DNA from 2 places in the Exiguobacterium sp. SH5S4 genome. Region 1 is predicted to be linked to the other one. Evidence: riboswitches for the same ligand, from Rfam matches in the RefSeq annotation. Region 1 holds a riboswitch; the other holds the start of a gene.
The links. Region 1 has a riboswitch for S-adenosylmethionine ahead of EVJ32_RS14290 (MetQ/NlpA family ABC transporter substrate-binding protein). Riboswitches for the same ligand answer to the same signal wherever they lie in the genome.
Positions count from the first base shown of each region.

Region 2: it holds a riboswitch for S-adenosylmethionine, as region 1 does, so the genes downstream of both, msrA (peptide-methionine (S)-S-oxide reductase MsrA) here and EVJ32_RS14290 (MetQ/NlpA family ABC transporter substrate-binding protein) in region 1, are expected to answer to the same signal.

Region 1 is NZ_SJUQ01000033.1:5,072-12,990, forward strand. It holds gene EVJ32_RS14280 (aminotransferase class I/II-fold pyridoxal phosphate-dependent enzyme) at 1-935, shown strand, start outside; gene EVJ32_RS14285 (iron-containing alcohol dehydrogenase) at 932-1,945, shown strand; SAM riboswitch class I at 1,990-2,093, shown strand; gene EVJ32_RS14290 (MetQ/NlpA family ABC transporter substrate-binding protein) at 2,171-2,992, shown strand; gene EVJ32_RS14295 (methionine ABC transporter ATP-binding protein) at 3,002-4,036, shown strand; gene EVJ32_RS14300 (methionine ABC transporter permease) at 4,008-4,670, shown strand; gene EVJ32_RS14305 (Spx/MgsR family RNA polymerase-binding regulatory protein) at 4,701-5,096, opposite strand; gene EVJ32_RS14310 (DUF302 domain-containing protein) at 5,269-5,652, shown strand; gene EVJ32_RS14315 (hypothetical protein) at 5,758-7,059, shown strand; gene EVJ32_RS14320 (hypothetical protein) at 7,069-7,919, shown strand, end outside.
Region 2 is NZ_SJUQ01000026.1:30,290-38,208, forward strand. It holds gene EVJ32_RS13180 (sodium:calcium antiporter) at 1-634, shown strand, start outside; gene EVJ32_RS13185 (bifunctional glycosyltransferase family 2/GtrA family protein) at 745-1,806, shown strand; gene EVJ32_RS13190 (3'-5' exonuclease) at 1,834-2,400, opposite strand; gene EVJ32_RS13195 (four-helix bundle copper-binding protein) at 2,468-2,800, opposite strand; tRNA gene EVJ32_RS13200 (tRNA-Ala) at 2,917-2,989, opposite strand; gene EVJ32_RS13205 (GRP family sugar transporter) at 3,132-3,995, shown strand; gene msrA (peptide-methionine (S)-S-oxide reductase MsrA) at 4,025-4,543, opposite strand; SAM riboswitch class I at 4,606-4,705, opposite strand; gene EVJ32_RS16310 (hypothetical protein) at 4,750-4,911, opposite strand; gene EVJ32_RS13215 (amidase family protein) at 5,032-6,426, shown strand; gene rlmN (dual-specificity RNA methyltransferase RlmN) at 6,496-7,557, shown strand; gene EVJ32_RS13225 (SMP-30/gluconolactonase/LRE family protein) at 7,721-7,919, shown strand, end outside.

The sequences.
Region 1 (7,919 bases):
CGTTCTACCAGACCGAATACGGCGTCGCGCTCGATGCCGAGACCGAAGTGGCCATCTTGATCGGCAGCAAGTCGGGACTCATCACGCTCCCGCAATGTGTGCTCGAGCCAGGTGACGGCATGTTGCTCCCGAACCCGGGCTACCCGGACTACATCTCGGGGGCGCGTCTCGCCGGCGCGGTCGTCCACGACCTCGTCCTCCGGGAAGAGAACGGTTATCTTCCTGATTATGAGACGCTCGATCCGCAGGGAGCGCGACTCATGTATTTGAACTACCCGAGCAATCCGACCGGTGCCGTCGCGTCGCCCGCGTTCTTTGACGACACGGTCCGTTTCGCGAATAAGCATGACCTCATGGTCGTCCACGACTTCGCCTACGGCAGCATCGGTTTCGACGGTCACGTCCCGCCGAGCTTCCTGCAGACGCCGGGAGCGAAAGACATCGGCATCGAGGTGTATACGATGTCGAAGGCGTTCAACATGTCCGGCTGGCGGGTCGCTTTCGCCGTCGGCAACCGCGACATCATCGAGGCGATCAACACGTATCAGGACCACGTCCATGTGAGCGTGTTCTCGGCCATCCAAGAGGCGGCCATCGCCGCGCTCGAGTCACCGCGTTCGCTCCGGGACGACTTGTCACGGTTGTATGAGGCCCGCCGCGACCGGCTCGTCGACGGGTTACGTCAGGCCGGATGGGACATCACGGCCCCGAGCGGCTCGTTCTTCGTCTGGGCGAAAGTGCCGGACGGGGACGCCAAATCGTTCTCGCATAAGCTGCTCCACGAGGCAGGGGTCGCCGTGACGCCTGGCTATTTCTTCGGCTCAGAAGGCGAGCGGTACGTCCGGTTCGGGCTCGTCTCCGCCGAGCCGAAGATCGACGAGGCCGTCGAGCGGATCGAGAAACTGTTCGCGACGTATGAAGAGGTCCGGGCATGATCCGCCAAGCCGTGCTCGAGTACGACCATGCGGATGATGCGCTCGAGCGGCTCGATGAATTGATCGCTGGCCGTCGTGCTCACGTGCTGCGCGGGCAGAACGGTTTTGACGTCGTCAAGCGCGTCCTGCCAGCGATCACTGCCTATCCGACATCGCTGTTCCGTGGCGAATGCACGGACGCGGAGGTCGAACGGCTCCGTTTGAAGGATGTGGATGTCCTCCTTGCCGTCGGTGGGGGCAAGCTCGTCGACACGGCGAAACTCGTCGCTTACCGGCAAGGTGTCCCGCTGATCGTCATCCCGACGCTCGCCTCGAACTGTGCCGCCTTCACACCGCTCAGCGTCATCTATGACGAGCAGGGTGCCTATGACCGCTACGACGTGTTCCGCGTCGTCATCGAGCGGGTCATCGTCGACGCGAGGGTCGTGACGGACTCGCCGTACGACTACTTCCGAGCCGGCGTCATCGACACGGTCGCCAAGTTTTACGAGGCCCGCTATTTGAGCGGCGACAGTTCGCCTGATGCCGGCGTCAATACCGGTCTCGCCTTGGCCGAACAATGCGGCCGGCTCGTCGAACTCGACTTGAGTGAGTCCAGTTTCACCGCGTATGGGCCAGAGACCCGGTTCGCGGTCGATCACATCCTCGCCGTCGGCGGTGCCGTCGGTGGTTTCGGTGACGCCGGGACACGCGTCGCCGTCGCCCACGCCGTCCACAACGCGCTCAGCCGCTTCGAGTCGACCCATCCGTTCTTACATGGCGACAAGGTCGGCTTCGGCCTCCTTGTCCAAGAACGGTTGCGTGGCTCGTCTGACGCCCCGTATTTAGAGGCGTGGCTCGCCAGGATCGGCGCGCCGACGTCACTTGAGACGCTCGGACTCGTTCCGGCCGACATCCCGCAACTGGTCGACGCGGTCCGGGCCGAGACTGAATTGCAACGATCACCCGTCCCGCTCGATATTGACTATTTGAAAATAATTTTTGAAAATTCAGTATTTTCTGTTTACTAATAAAAGGATTAAAAGTAAGATGATAACAATTAAATAAGACCGATAGCTTATCAAGAGTGGTGGAGGGACTGGCCCTATGAAACCCGGCAACCAGATCGTAACGATCATGGTGCTAATTCCAACAGACGAAACGTCTGGGAGATGAGCGTGTCCGACTGTCTTTGACTTGTCGTGCCCGCCACTCTTTATGAGTAGCGGGCTTTTATTTTGGAGGAGGAATCATTCATGAACATCAAACAGAAAACAGTACTCGCAGGAACATCTCTACTCGCGGCCATCGCCTTGTCGGCGTGCGGCCAATCGGACGCGAGCGAAGCGCTCAGCACAGAATCCCTCACGATCGGCGTGACAGGCGGACCGCACCAGCAGATCGCCGAGAAAGTAAAAGAACTCGCAGCCGAGGATGGCCTCGAGCTCGACATCAAAGTGTTCAACGACTACAACACGCCGAACACGGCGCTCGACGAAGGCAGCCTTGACGTGAACAGTTACCAGACGCTGTCGTTCCTCGAGCTGCAGAAGTCGGACAAAGGCTATAAGATCGACGACGTGTTCAAGACGGTCGCTTTCCCGATGGGGCTCTATTCGGATAAGCTGACGGACATCAAGGAGTTGAAGGAAGGCGATAAAGTCGCCGTCCCGAACGACCCGGCGAACGAACTTCGAGCGCTGCGCCTGTATGAGACGGCCGGACTCATCACCTTGAAAGAAGGATTGACGGACAAGGCGACGAAACGTGACATCGCCGAGAACCCGCTCAACCTCGAATTCATCGAGCTCGAGGCGTCACAGCTCCCGACCCAGCTCCCGGAAGTCGCGCTCGCGGCCATCAACACGAACTTCGCGATGGGTGCCGGCCTATCGATCAATGAGGACGCCTTGTTCCATGAAGACACGGTCGACAACCCGTACCCGAACTACGTCGTCGTCCGTACCGACAACAAGGACGATGAAGTCGTCGAGACACTCAAATCTTACTACCACTCGGACGAGGTCCGGACGTTCATCGAAGAGACGTTCAACGGCTCGATCGTCCCAGCGTTTTAAGGAGGCACTATGATCGCACTCAAACAGATCTCAAAAACGTTCACGGTAAACAAAGGGACCGTCACTGCGCTCGACGACGTCTCGCTGACGATTGAAAAGGGCGAGATCTTCGGCATCATCGGTCGGAGCGGCGCCGGCAAGAGCACGCTCATCCGCATGATCAATCTGCTCGAACGGCCGACGTCAGGTCAAGTCGAGATCGAAGGGCAAGACATCACGACGCTCGACAAAAAAGGGTTATCGAAGCTCCGTCACCGCATCGGGATGATCTTCCAGCACTATAACCTGTTGAAGACGGCGACCGTCGAAGACAACGTCGCCATCCCGCTCCGCCTAGAAGGACTCGATAAACGCTCGATCAGCGAGCGGGTCGACAAGTATCTCGACATCGTCGGACTGACCGATCACCGTAAACATTACCCGGAGCAACTCTCGGGCGGCCAGAAACAGCGCGTCGCCATCGCCCGGGCGTTGGCGCACGAGCCGGACATCCTGCTCAGCGACGAGGCGACGAGCGCGCTCGACCCGGAGACGACCGAGTCAATCCTCGATCTGTTGCTCGAGATCAACCGCGAGCTCGGTCTGACGATCTTCTTGATCACCCATGAGATGGAAGTCATCGAGCGGATCTGTGACCGGGTCGCCGTCATCGACGCCGGCAAGATCGTCGAGGAAGGCGACGTCCTCGACGTCTTCTCAGACCCGCAACATCCGACGACGCGCCGCTTCTTGAAAGCGAACCTCGACGTGCCGAAAGAAGTCGTCGACGTGTTGAGCTCGCACGGGACGCTCGTCAACTTGTCGTTCATCGGTCACCAGACCGAACAGGCCGTCCTCGCCGAGCTGACGAAACGGTTCGGCCTGCTGCCGAACATCATCGGGGGCGGGATCAAAAAGCTGAAAGGCGGTCTCGTCGGCAACTTGCTCGTCCATCTCGACGGGGACCAGGCACAGACCGACCAAGCCGTCCGCTACCTTGAAGCGAGCGGCGTCAAAGTGAAGGAGGTGACGAACCATGCTGCAGTTTTGGGAAAATTGGGGTGACTTGATTTGGACGGGCACGATCCAGACGCTGACGATGACCAGCGTCGCGCTCGTCATCTCGACACTGATCGGCTTGCCGCTCGGGACGCTCCTCGTCTTGACGCGGCCGAATGGCCGGCTCGCGAACCGTTACTTTTACGGGGCATTGTCGAGCGTGATCAACGTCGTCCGCTCGATCCCGTTCATCATTCTGCTATTCTTCATCTTGCCGTTCACCCGTTTCATCATGGGGACGACGATCGGCGTCCAAGGCGTGCTGTTGCCGCTCATCGTCTTCACGGCGCCATACATCGCCCGTTTGATGGAGTCGGCACTGCTCGAAGTCGATCGCGGCGTCGTCGAGGCGTACGAGGCGATGGGCATCTCGACGCGTAAGATCATCTGGTACGTATTGATCCGTGAGGCGCGGTCGTCAATCGTGCTCGTTCTGACGATCGCGACGATCGGTCTGATCGGTGCGACGGCGATGGCGGGTCTCGTCGGTGCGGGTGGACTCGGCGATATCGCCTATCAGTACGGGCATCTCCGGTTCGAGCCGGAAGTCATGTACGTGACGATCTTCGTCTTGATCCTGCTCGTGCAGTCGATCCAATCATTCGGCAACCGTTTGGCGGCCCGACTAAAGAAAGCCTGACAAAAGAGCGTCGCAAAATTTGCGGCGCTCTTACTGTTTGTCTAATAGTCGTTTCAAGTCGGCGATCCGGTTATGCCGCGGGATGAACGTCCGGATTTCTTTCTCGCTGAACCCGATCTGGATCCGGTTGTCATCGACGACGATCGGACTCTTCAAGATCTGTGGATGCGTCGCGACAAAACTGTACAGTTCGCGGAGCGACATCTCGTCGAGCTGGTCGGCCGCTTGTTTGTAGACACTTTTTTGGACAGACAAGAGATCGGTCGTCCCGTTTTCGGTGAGCCGGAGCATCTCCTTGAACTCGGTGAACGACATTCCTTGGTCGGTCAATTTCTTCTCGATGAACGGGATATTCTGTTCGCGTAACCAATCGAGCGTCTTGCGGGAAGAACTGCAGCTTGTATGCGTGAATACGGTGACCGTCACGACAACCACTTCTCCTTTGCGTAAGTATGGACTCTTTTATTTTCTCTCATTACTACGAGTCGAACGCGGAATATGTTTCAAATCACATATACTTTTTCAAAACGACGATACGATTTGTTTCAGACTAGTTCGGGTACATGACGAGAGAGACAACAAACAAGGAGGGGCTTATATGTTTGATTATACGGTGAAGACGGATCAGTCGGTCGAAGCAGTGGTCGAGAAGTTGAAAGCGACGCTCAAGGACGAAGCGTTCGGCGTGCTGTGGGATTTCGACTTGAGTGATACGCTCAAAGAGAAAGGGGAAGCCATCGACGGGGACTATCATATCCTCGAAGTGTGCAACCCGAAAGAGGCCAAGAAAGTCATCACGGCGCACCGGGAGGGTGGCTACTTCCTGCCCTGCAAGCTCGCCGTCTTCACAAAAGACGGGGCGACCCACGTCGGGATGCCGAAACCGACGAAACTGATCGAATTGATCGAGGACGAGTCGCTCCAGTCCATCGCACTGGATGTCGAGACGAGACTGACACGCGCCATCGATAACAGCATCTAATCGAAGCGTCGAACCCGTCCAAGTAAGTGGACGGGTTTTTTTATGTTCTTTAATAAGTAAGATAATGGTAAAATTGGGTCATCAAGAAGACGAGGGGCGGAAACGTTGAAACAATCTGTCAAATGGATGCTGTTGAGCGCGGTTTTACTTTCCGGATGCGGAAAAGACGAGACGAGCGCGTTGAAATTGGATTATATCGATCACCATTGGACCGTGAATAAATATTCGCTTGAGGCAGAGCCGGTCACCGATATCGATGAGACGTTAGCGGCGTGCACGGGTGACTTGACGACGTCGCTAGACGGGGAGTTAACGGTCTTCGACACGGTCGTGGCGAGCCGGCCCCCTTTGACGAACTCAGGGGAAGATTACATGTTCAAAAGTGTGACATACGTCAAAGGGGATAAATCTTATGCAATTTGCCGCGATATGGTCTCTCATCGTCTCCAAGCGGAAGTGATTCCGTCTTTCCCAGAAGAGATAAGCGCGTCGACAGGAACTTCGATCGGCCGTGCTCCTGCCGTGTTACAGACGAAAGCCTCGGACGGAGCGATGTTCCTTCAATCAGAGGTAAAGAGCGGATATGACCATGAACTTGAATTGTTTCCAGATTCGTTATTCAGCTTCTCACAGGCGCTGTATGGGGAGATGGAGATCGCTGTCGAAGGTTGGCCGACGCTGTTCCCGATCAATACGTTCGAACCGGCGACGTCGTCGATGGGTGACGTCCAAATGATGATGGCCTTCAGTCCAGAAGAGAAGCTTCCGTACGTGTTGATGGGGCATCAGAACGGTTCTTTCTCGTCTCAACCGATTGAAGTCACGTTTGACGCGACCGAGGCGGCCCCGAGATATGAATCATTAAAAATTGAACGGATTCCGCTCACCGAACAAGTACTTGAGTCCGGCAAGAGCTACCCGATCTTTACGTTCACGTACATGAAAGACGGAGCGCCGATCACCGACACGGTGACGATCACGTATCGGGAAGAGACGTTCATCACGGAAGAAGAACGTGATCTTCAGCAGGAGCATACCGACATGCAGTCTATGTGGCAATCTGATGAACCGTTCGTCTATTTACATAAGAAACCGTTCAGCCATGAACAGCCTCTTGCTTATCCGGATGTCCTCAAGGCGGCCGGGACCGACATGACCGACTTGATCGACACCATAGACGCGGCAGAATCGGTCAATCGCAGTGGGGATGCGGGCGAGTATCATCAGTTGACGATTCTCGATGGGCTGAAAGGCCAAGAGTTTGAAGTGACGTATAAACAGCGCTCAAAAAAGATAGACATCTTCTTGACGGATAAACTGACCGGCGAAACGTACAAACTGACGAGCGAAGGGGCGGAGACGTTCTTGTCCTACTTCCCCGACTTGAAGAAGACACCGAAGAATTGAGGTGAACTGATGAAAAAGTTCGGATTAGGAATCGGTCTATCGCTATTCGTTTTGGCCGCAGGGTGCGCCCGGGACCAAGAAGTAGTCCGATATGATGTTGTCGAGGCCCATTGGACGGCAGAGCACATCACACATGACCTTGAAGTGCAGGCAATCAAGGCCAAGGACATGTTGACCTATTGTGAACAAGGCGAGTTACTCAACGATATCGAGGAGGACCATCTATCCTTGCTTGGCGTGACGTTTGCAAGCCGAATGCCGTTCACTGAGCCCGATACTGAAACATACGCCTTCAATGAGGCATCGTTCGTCGAAGGTGATGCCGTTTACGCGCTGTGTAAGTCGGACCATGTCGAGGGATATCGGGCGGTCAAGCTGGAGGAAAGACCGGAGTTTTTGAAAGACGAGACCGCACGCGAGATCTCGTTGCTACCTAGCGTAGTAAGCGGGACAGAAGAAATTCGGGAAAGGTTATCACGGGAAGAAGCGATTCATTCTTACAGGCAAGACCTCACCATTCGACCGTTCATGAACAGTCTTTATACGATCTCGCCCGGTTTCAACGGGTCCATCGAGTTTGGAATCGGGGACGACGGGGTCTTCACACCGTATTTAGATTTTGCTCCTTACGTGGTCAGGGAGGACACTCATGTTGCGTTAGGATATGGCACGAAGACGAAGACGCCATACATGTTAATGTCGAGTGACGGGATTCACTATGGCCAGCATTCGTTGAACGATGGCGAATTACTGGTCGGAGTCGACAACTTAAATGTCCGGACGCTTCTTGAAGGCGGTACGCTCGAACCGCTCGAACCGTTTCCGTTATACGAATTAACCTACGAGTCAAACGGTCAAAA
Region 2 (7,919 bases), on a different contig from region 1:
GCTTCTGATCCGGATTGATTATACGGTACTAGGAATTGGCATTGACGCGATATTAATTGCCGTCTTGTATGCGATTGGGATTTACTATATCGGGAAGCGGCCTCAAGAGCCGACGGCCGAACGCGAAGTCGAGCAAGAAGTCGGTGCGAGTGTCACTGATACGATTTCAGTGAAACAAGCCGGCGTCGGGTTCGTTATCGCGGCACTCGTCATCATGGCGGCCGGGACGGCGCTGTCGATCACGGGTGACCAGATCGCTGTCGTCACAGGACTCGGCTCAAGCTTCGTCGGTAGTTTCTTGATTGCGGCGTCGACGTCGCTGCCTGAAGCGGTCGCGGTATTCGTCGCCTTGAAACTCGGTAACGTCAACTTGGCGTTCGGCTCGATCCTAGGGAGTAACATCTTCAACATGCTCATCATCGCCATGTCGGACGTATTTTATCAGAACGGGTCGATTTTAGCGGATGTGTCGGCATCACACTTGGTCACGGCCATCGGGATCACGATCCTATCGATTTTGGTCATGTACAGCGTGCTTCGACAAGACGTGACATCGAAAGTCAGATACGCCCTTCCTTCGGTTCTCGTCGTTTTTGTCTACGCCGTTTCTTCCTATCTCATCTTTACCGGATGAATCATCAGCTCGTTGATTTGACGTGATGGCGCAAAGCCATCACGTTTTTTTCTTGTCCCGGTATCACTTTCGTCTGACTGGGGTATAAGAGGAAAGAAGGAGGGGTGGCGATGCAAATGCATGCCGTGGAACGTTTAGACGACTATGTCGTGTTAATACCGGCCTATAACCCTGACCAGGCGCTCGTCACACTGGTCCGGGAGTTGAAAGACAAAGGGTTCGTCCATGTCATCATCGTGAACGACGGTAGTGCCGATACGTGCCGCGTCGTGTTCGATGACGTAAAGGCGGACGTCTCCGCTGTGCTCGAGCATGAACAAAACGCCGGCAAAGGCGCAGCGCTAAAGACCGGGCTCCGTCACATCGTCGACGCATATCCTGAGACGACCGGCGTGATCACCGTCGATGCGGACGGACAACATCTGCCGGCGGACGTCTGTAACCTGTACGATGAAGGGGTGAAGTGGCCGCATCATCTGATCATGGGCTGTCGTGATTTCTCGTCGCCTGCGATTCCGTTCCGGAGCCGGTTCGGCAATCAAATGACGAGATTTGTTATGTTGCTCGGCAGCGGTCTCCGGCTGAACGACACACAGACCGGACTTCGGGCGATTCCGCTCCGCTACGCCAAGCAACTGATTGATATTCCGGGCAACCGCTATGAGTTCGAGATGAACATGTTGACGTTCACGAAACGACTGCAAGTACCGATTCATCAAACACCGATCGAAACGGTATACGTTGACGAGAACGCGTCCTCGCATTTTCGTCCAGTCATCGATTCGATTCTCATTTATCGAATGTTTTTGGCCTATTCTTTATCATCAGTCGCTTCATTCTTAATGGACATCGGCGTTTACGCGTTGTTGATCTTCTTATTGAATCCATGGTTCGAATCAGTCCATGTCATCGTGGCGACGGTTTTGGCGCGCATCGTGTCTTCGTTATTCAATTATTACGTCAACCGGAAAGTCGTCTTCAAATCGAAAGCGAAGCGCTCGATGTTGAAATACTTTGGGTTGGTCGCTGTGCAGATGGCGCTGTCGGCGAGTCTCGTCTACGTGTTGTTCCTTGTGTTTCGGGACGGCGAGGTCATCCTCAAGGTCGCCGTCGACAGCGGATTGTTCGTATTGAGTTACTACGTCCAAAAGAGATGGATCTTCAAACGCTGAAAGGCCCGACAGCTGTCGGGCCTTTCGTCAATAAGCGAGCGTTCCGAGTTTGACCGACGTGTAGCGGTGCAACTCGCGCACGTCGGCGATCCCGGTCTTGACCATCATATCGCGCATGAGCAGGGCGCAGACGCGGGCGTCCTCGGCGGCATCGTGGTGGATGAACGGAACGTTCAAATGCTCGGCCATCGTGTTCAACTTATGGTTCGGTAGCCCCGGATAGAGCTTGCGGGACAACTTGACGGTACAGCCGTATTCAATCGTCGGGAAAGAGAACAAGTCGTACTTGGCGATCGCTTTTCGGAGCGCGCCTATGTCGAACGCGGCGTTATGGGCCATGACGACGTCGACGGCGTTCAGAATCGGGTAGAGCTGTTCAAGCACTTCGGGTAATGCTGGGGCGTCCCAGACGTCGCTCGGGCGAATCCCGTGGACGCGAATATTGCCTTGGTCAAAGTCTTCCTCAGGATTGACGAGCCATTGGTTCGTCTCGACGACTTCACCGTCTGTCAGTAGACTCCAACCGACAGAGCAGATGCTCCGACTGTCGCGATTGGCCGTCTCGACATCGATGGCTAGAATAGAATGTGGCATAAAAGTTCCTCTCTTCTCAAAAAATCTGTACAAAAAAAGTCTAACACAAGGTTAGACGGGAAAGCGATCATGCGGCCGAGAGATGCCGGCACGCCTCGGCGCAGCGCAAGCAAGCTTCAGAGCAACGTTGGCAATGGTCGTACAAGTGACGCCCGCATTCGACGGCACACGTATCACACACTTGCGCACAGAGCGCCGCGATCGGTCTTGTGAACGCCGAGTCGGTTTCGAGCGCGTTCAAGGTGAGCGTGGCGACTTCGGCGCATTCTTTCGTCAACCGGATGCATTCCGAGACCATCAGCAGATCTTCTTCTTGTAAACATTTCGAGAAGCAATGATTGCTCGCTCGGATACAATCGATCACGGCCAAAATCGTCTCTTCGACAGCGGCTCGGTTCATTGGAAGTCCCCCTTAAGATAAATGATGTCTTACAATCATTACCCGGTTCGTGTCGACTTAAACCGAGGCGGGGACACGAAAAAAGTCGGTCCACATCAGTGGACCGACTTAAGGAATGGAGCATAGCGGGCTCGAACCGCTGACCTCCACGCTGCCAGCGTGGCGCTCTCCCAGCTGAGCTAATGCCCCGTTGGAAATTATTATATCATTCTAATAAATGATTTGGCAACAAGAAAAACGAAAGAACTTTGAAAATCATTTTTGAAGTTTATTGGGCGCTAGAGCCGGGAAGAACAGACAGAATGTTATATTAAGAAAGCAGGTGCAACATATGGAGATGATTTTGCTGGCGCTACTGCCCGCACTCATGTGGGGGAGTATCCCGCTTATCGTATCTATTGTCGGCGGCAAGCCGATTCAACAATTGGTCGGCACGACGATCGGCGCGATGGTAATGGCGACTGTCATCGCGCTCGTCTTCAAACCAGAGTTCACGACGCTCGCGATCGTGACTGGTTTCATATCGGGTGTGTTCTGGGCGCTCGGACAATACCTTCAATTCCAGTCATTCCAAATTTTGAGCGTCTCGAAAGCGATGCCAATCAGTACAGGGATGCAGCTTGTCGGGACATCACTGTTCGGGGTCATCGTCCTTGGGGACTGGAAGACGCCGACTGAACTATGGCTCGGCTTCTCGGCCCTCGTCTTGATCATCATCGGGGCCGTCATGACGTCATATCAACAACATAAAGAATCTGACAGCAGTAGTGCTTTGAAAAAAGGGCTACTCGTGCTGCTCGTTTCGAGCATCGGTTACGTGACGTACGCCGTCCTCACCAACTACTTTGAGGTCGATGGCATCACCGCCATCCTACCGCAGTCACTCGGGATGTTCATCGCCGCGCTCTTGTTCAGTCTTCGTGAAAAAGATGTGAAAAAGTTTGATCCGAAGACGTTCAAGAACATCTTCGCCGGGCTTGCCTGGGGGATCGGGAACTTCGGGTTGTTCGTCTCGAGCGGAGAAGTCGGCATCGCCACGTCGTTCGCACTGTCTCAACTGAACGTCGTCGTCGCGACACTCGGTGGCATTTACTTGCTAAAAGAAGAAAAGACGTCGAAAGAACGCGTCTTCGTGTTTATGGGGATCGGTCTGATCGTGGTCGCCGGTTTTATGTTAGGGCTCGCGAAGAGCTAAAAAAACGACGGGTATGAGGCCCGTCGTTGTCAGCTTGTCCACGTCTGGTCGATGAACTCGTCACGGCCAGATTGTTTCCGGTCCGCTTTATAGTGGGCCGGATTTTTTTTATGATAATCTTGATGATAGTCTTCGGCCGGGTAAAAGACGTCAGCCGGTAAGATTTTCGTCACGATCGGTTGTTTGAACTTTCCGCTCGCAGCGAGCGCGTCGCGGCTCTGTTCTGCTTTCACGCGTTGTTCTTCCGTATGATAGAAGATGGCGGGCGCATATTGTTGCCCGCGGTCTTGGAACTGGCCGCCGTCGTCGGTCGGGTCAGTCTGAATCCAATACAGTTCGAGCAAGCGCTCATACGCGAACTGAGACGGATCGAACGTGATCTCGACGACCTCGTAATGACCGCTCGTGCCTGTCTTGACGTCTTTATACGTCGGATTGTCGACGTGTCCGCCCGTATAGCCGGATACGATGCCTTCGATGCCTGGCTGTTCTTCAAACGGTGTCACCATGCACCAAAAACAACCGCCTGCGAATGTAGCTTTTTCCAAAATAAAATCCCCCTCATGTTCATTCCAAAAAAAGCGCCCATGTCATCGACATGAGCGTTTTGTCATATCGTCCAAGGCGATGCCTTGCTGGAAGTAGCACCTTGCCGAAGCAGGTTGCTGTGAAGTCATAGAGCCAGGTCTCTCGTTCACTCAAGATATCGATATGTAGTTGGTGACAGCATCATATCATCTGTCTCGTTTAAACGTCAACGATTTGGTGTGCGCCGAAGTTGAAATAGCGTGGCACCAACAATCAAGATAATGAGGGCGATGGACGCAGGGAATGCCCACGGCAAATCATCCCCGAACAATTGTAGAAAGAACAGGGCGAACACGGACAGTAAAACAAGGATGTAAGAGCGGGACATGGCTACCTCCAATAACGTTTCTTCTAGTGTATCAAGTTGCACATCCAATGGCGATAAAAAGAAGGGGATTCGATGCATTCAGCGAATACCGAATAACATTGCCTATAAGGAGGGAATTGGATGCAAGACTTATTTGAACTAGACATCGAGACCGCACAGTGCGGCTATAAAGAAGGGACGTTCACGGCCCGGGACGTGACGGCCTACTATTTGACACGGATCGCTAGCTTGAACGATAAACTGAAAGCGGTCATCCAAGTGAACCCGGACGCGTTGTTCGAGGCGGAGGCGGCCGACCGTGCCTACCGACGCGGAGACCGGCTGCCACTCCTCGGTATTCCCGTTTTACTCAAGGACAACATCGAGACGGCGGGACTCATGAGGACGACTGCCGGCGCCGTGGCGCTCGAGCATCACTTTGCGGGTCGTGACGCTGAACTCGTCCGCCGCCTCCGTGAGCATGGGGCGGTCATTCTCGGCAAAACCAACTTATCGGAATGGGCCAATTTTTTGACGGAGGACATGCCGAACGGATGGAGCGGGGTCGGTGGCCAGACGCTCAATCCGTATGGTGACAATCTCGACGTCGGCGGTTCGAGCTCTGGCTCGGCGGCTGCCGTTGCGGCGAACTTGACGATGCTCGCCGTCGGCAGCGAGACGAGCGGGTCGATCATCCATCCGAGCGTCCATAACGGCATCGTCGGCATCAAACCGACGGTCGGGCTCATCAGCCGGAGTGGGATTATCCCGATTTCGCGGTCGCAAGATACGGCTGGTCCGATGGCGCGGACGCTCCGCGACGCGGTGCTCGCACTAGAAGCGATGTGCGGGGAAGACGACTCGGACCCGGCGACGACACATCTGCCGGCCGGTCCACCGTACCGGACGTGTCTCGACGAGCGTCAAGCCGTCGGCATGCGCGTCGGTTTCGTGAAGGCGGAACTGTCGGATGAAGAACAGACGCTCTATCAAGAAGCGCTGGCGTTACTCAAAGCGAGCGGGGTCGAGCTCGTCGAAGTCGACCTGCCGTCAAACGACGGACTTGACCAAGGCGACGTCCTCTACCATGAGTTCAAGCTCGGGATTGAGGCGTATTTGGCGACGACAGCGCTCCCATATGAAACGCTCAAGGACTTGATGGACTGGAACAAGCGTCACCCGGAAACGATCCCGCATGGACAAGTTACGTTCGAGAAAGCGAATCAGTTATTAGGGCGTTTGACCGAGTCGAGCTACCTAGAGCGACGCTTAGCCGACGTCCGGCACGCGAAAACGGACGGCCTCGATCGTTTATTGATGGAACAAACGCTTCACGCCCTGGCGTTGCCACACGACTTGAATTACGATATGGCGGCGAAGGCAGGGCACCCGACGGTCACGATCCCATACAAGCTCAAACAGAGCGGGGCACCTTTCGGGCTGTCATTCACGGGTACGAGCTATGCGGAACGAGACCTCATCCGCATCGCCTACGCGTTCGAACGCCACGTGACGCGTCCGATCCCGCCTATGTAAGAACGTTGCACCTGTCGCTCACGTCCGCTACAATGGTACGTATGCGGATTGAAGAAAGGACAGATTACAATGAAATCATCTATATATGGGCTGACATTTGATCAGCTGTCGGACGCTTGCGTATCTTGGGGATACAGTGCCTACCACGCCAGACAAATATGGGACTCGCTTTACATCGACCGTGTCAGACGGCTCGACGAGATCGCGGTTCGTCCCGAAGTGCGCGAACAGCTTGAGGCGAACTATGCGCTGACGACACAAGAACTGTTCGTCAAACAAGAAGCGGGTGACGGCACGGTCAAATTCTTACTTAAACTGCACGACGGGCATTATATCGAAACGGTGCTCATGCGCCATAAGTATGGACGTTCCGTCTGTGTGACGACACAAGTCGGGTGCAACATCGGCTGTAGTTTCTGTGCGAGCGGCCTCTTGAAGAAAACACGCGACTTGACGGCCGGCGAGGTCGTCGAACAGATCATGACCGTCCAACACTATTTAGACGAGGTCGGTGAAGATGACCGCGTCAGCCACATCGTCGTCATGGGAATCGGGGAGCCGTTCGATAACTTTGATAACTTGGTCGACTTCCTCCGTGTCGTCAAAGACGAGCGCGGTCTCGCGATCGCTCCTCGTAAAATCAACGTCTCGACGAGTGGGCTCGCCGACAAGATCTACAAGTTCGCGGACCTTGACCTGCGCATCAACTTGGCCCTCTCGCTGCACGCGCCAAACGATGCGCTGCGGACGAGAATCATGAAGATCAACCGGGCGTTCCCGCTCGATAAACTGATGCCGGCGATCCGTTACTACGTCGAGAAGACGAATAAACGGATCACGTTCGAGTACATCTTGCTCTCGAAAGTGAACGACTTGCCAGAACATGCCGAAGAACTCGCGGCGTTGATCAATGACATCAAAGACAAGTCTTACGTCAACTTGATCCCATACAACCCGGTCAACGAGCACATCCAGTACGAACGGAGTACGACCGAGGACATCATGGCGTTTTACGACGTCTTGAAAAAACGGGGCATCAATACGGGCGTGCGTCTCGAGCACGGGACCGATATCGATGCGGCATGCGGTCAATTACGCAGTAAACAAATGAACGTCGAAGGCGCCAAATAAACGAGCGCTCCGAATCGAAACCGATTCGGAGCGCTTTTATCGTGCCCGGGCGTATAATGCGTCAAACGAGAAATATCTTTAAACATTTTTGTGAATGATGAATAGTCCTTACCCCCTCAGGGAATAGTCTTTTGATATCAAAGCAGAGAGTGGAGGCAATTCAATGGAGACAGTAAACGCTACGTTATGGATTCGAGTCAGAAACACGCTCGGGGAAGGGCCTTGCTGGGACGCTGAACTGAAGCGGTTCTACTGGGTCGATATCGAAGGGCACGCGCTCTGGTGGTACGATGAGAAAGAAGATGAATTATCTTCGTTTGATATGGGACAGCAGGTCGGGTTTGTCGTCCCTAAAGTGACCG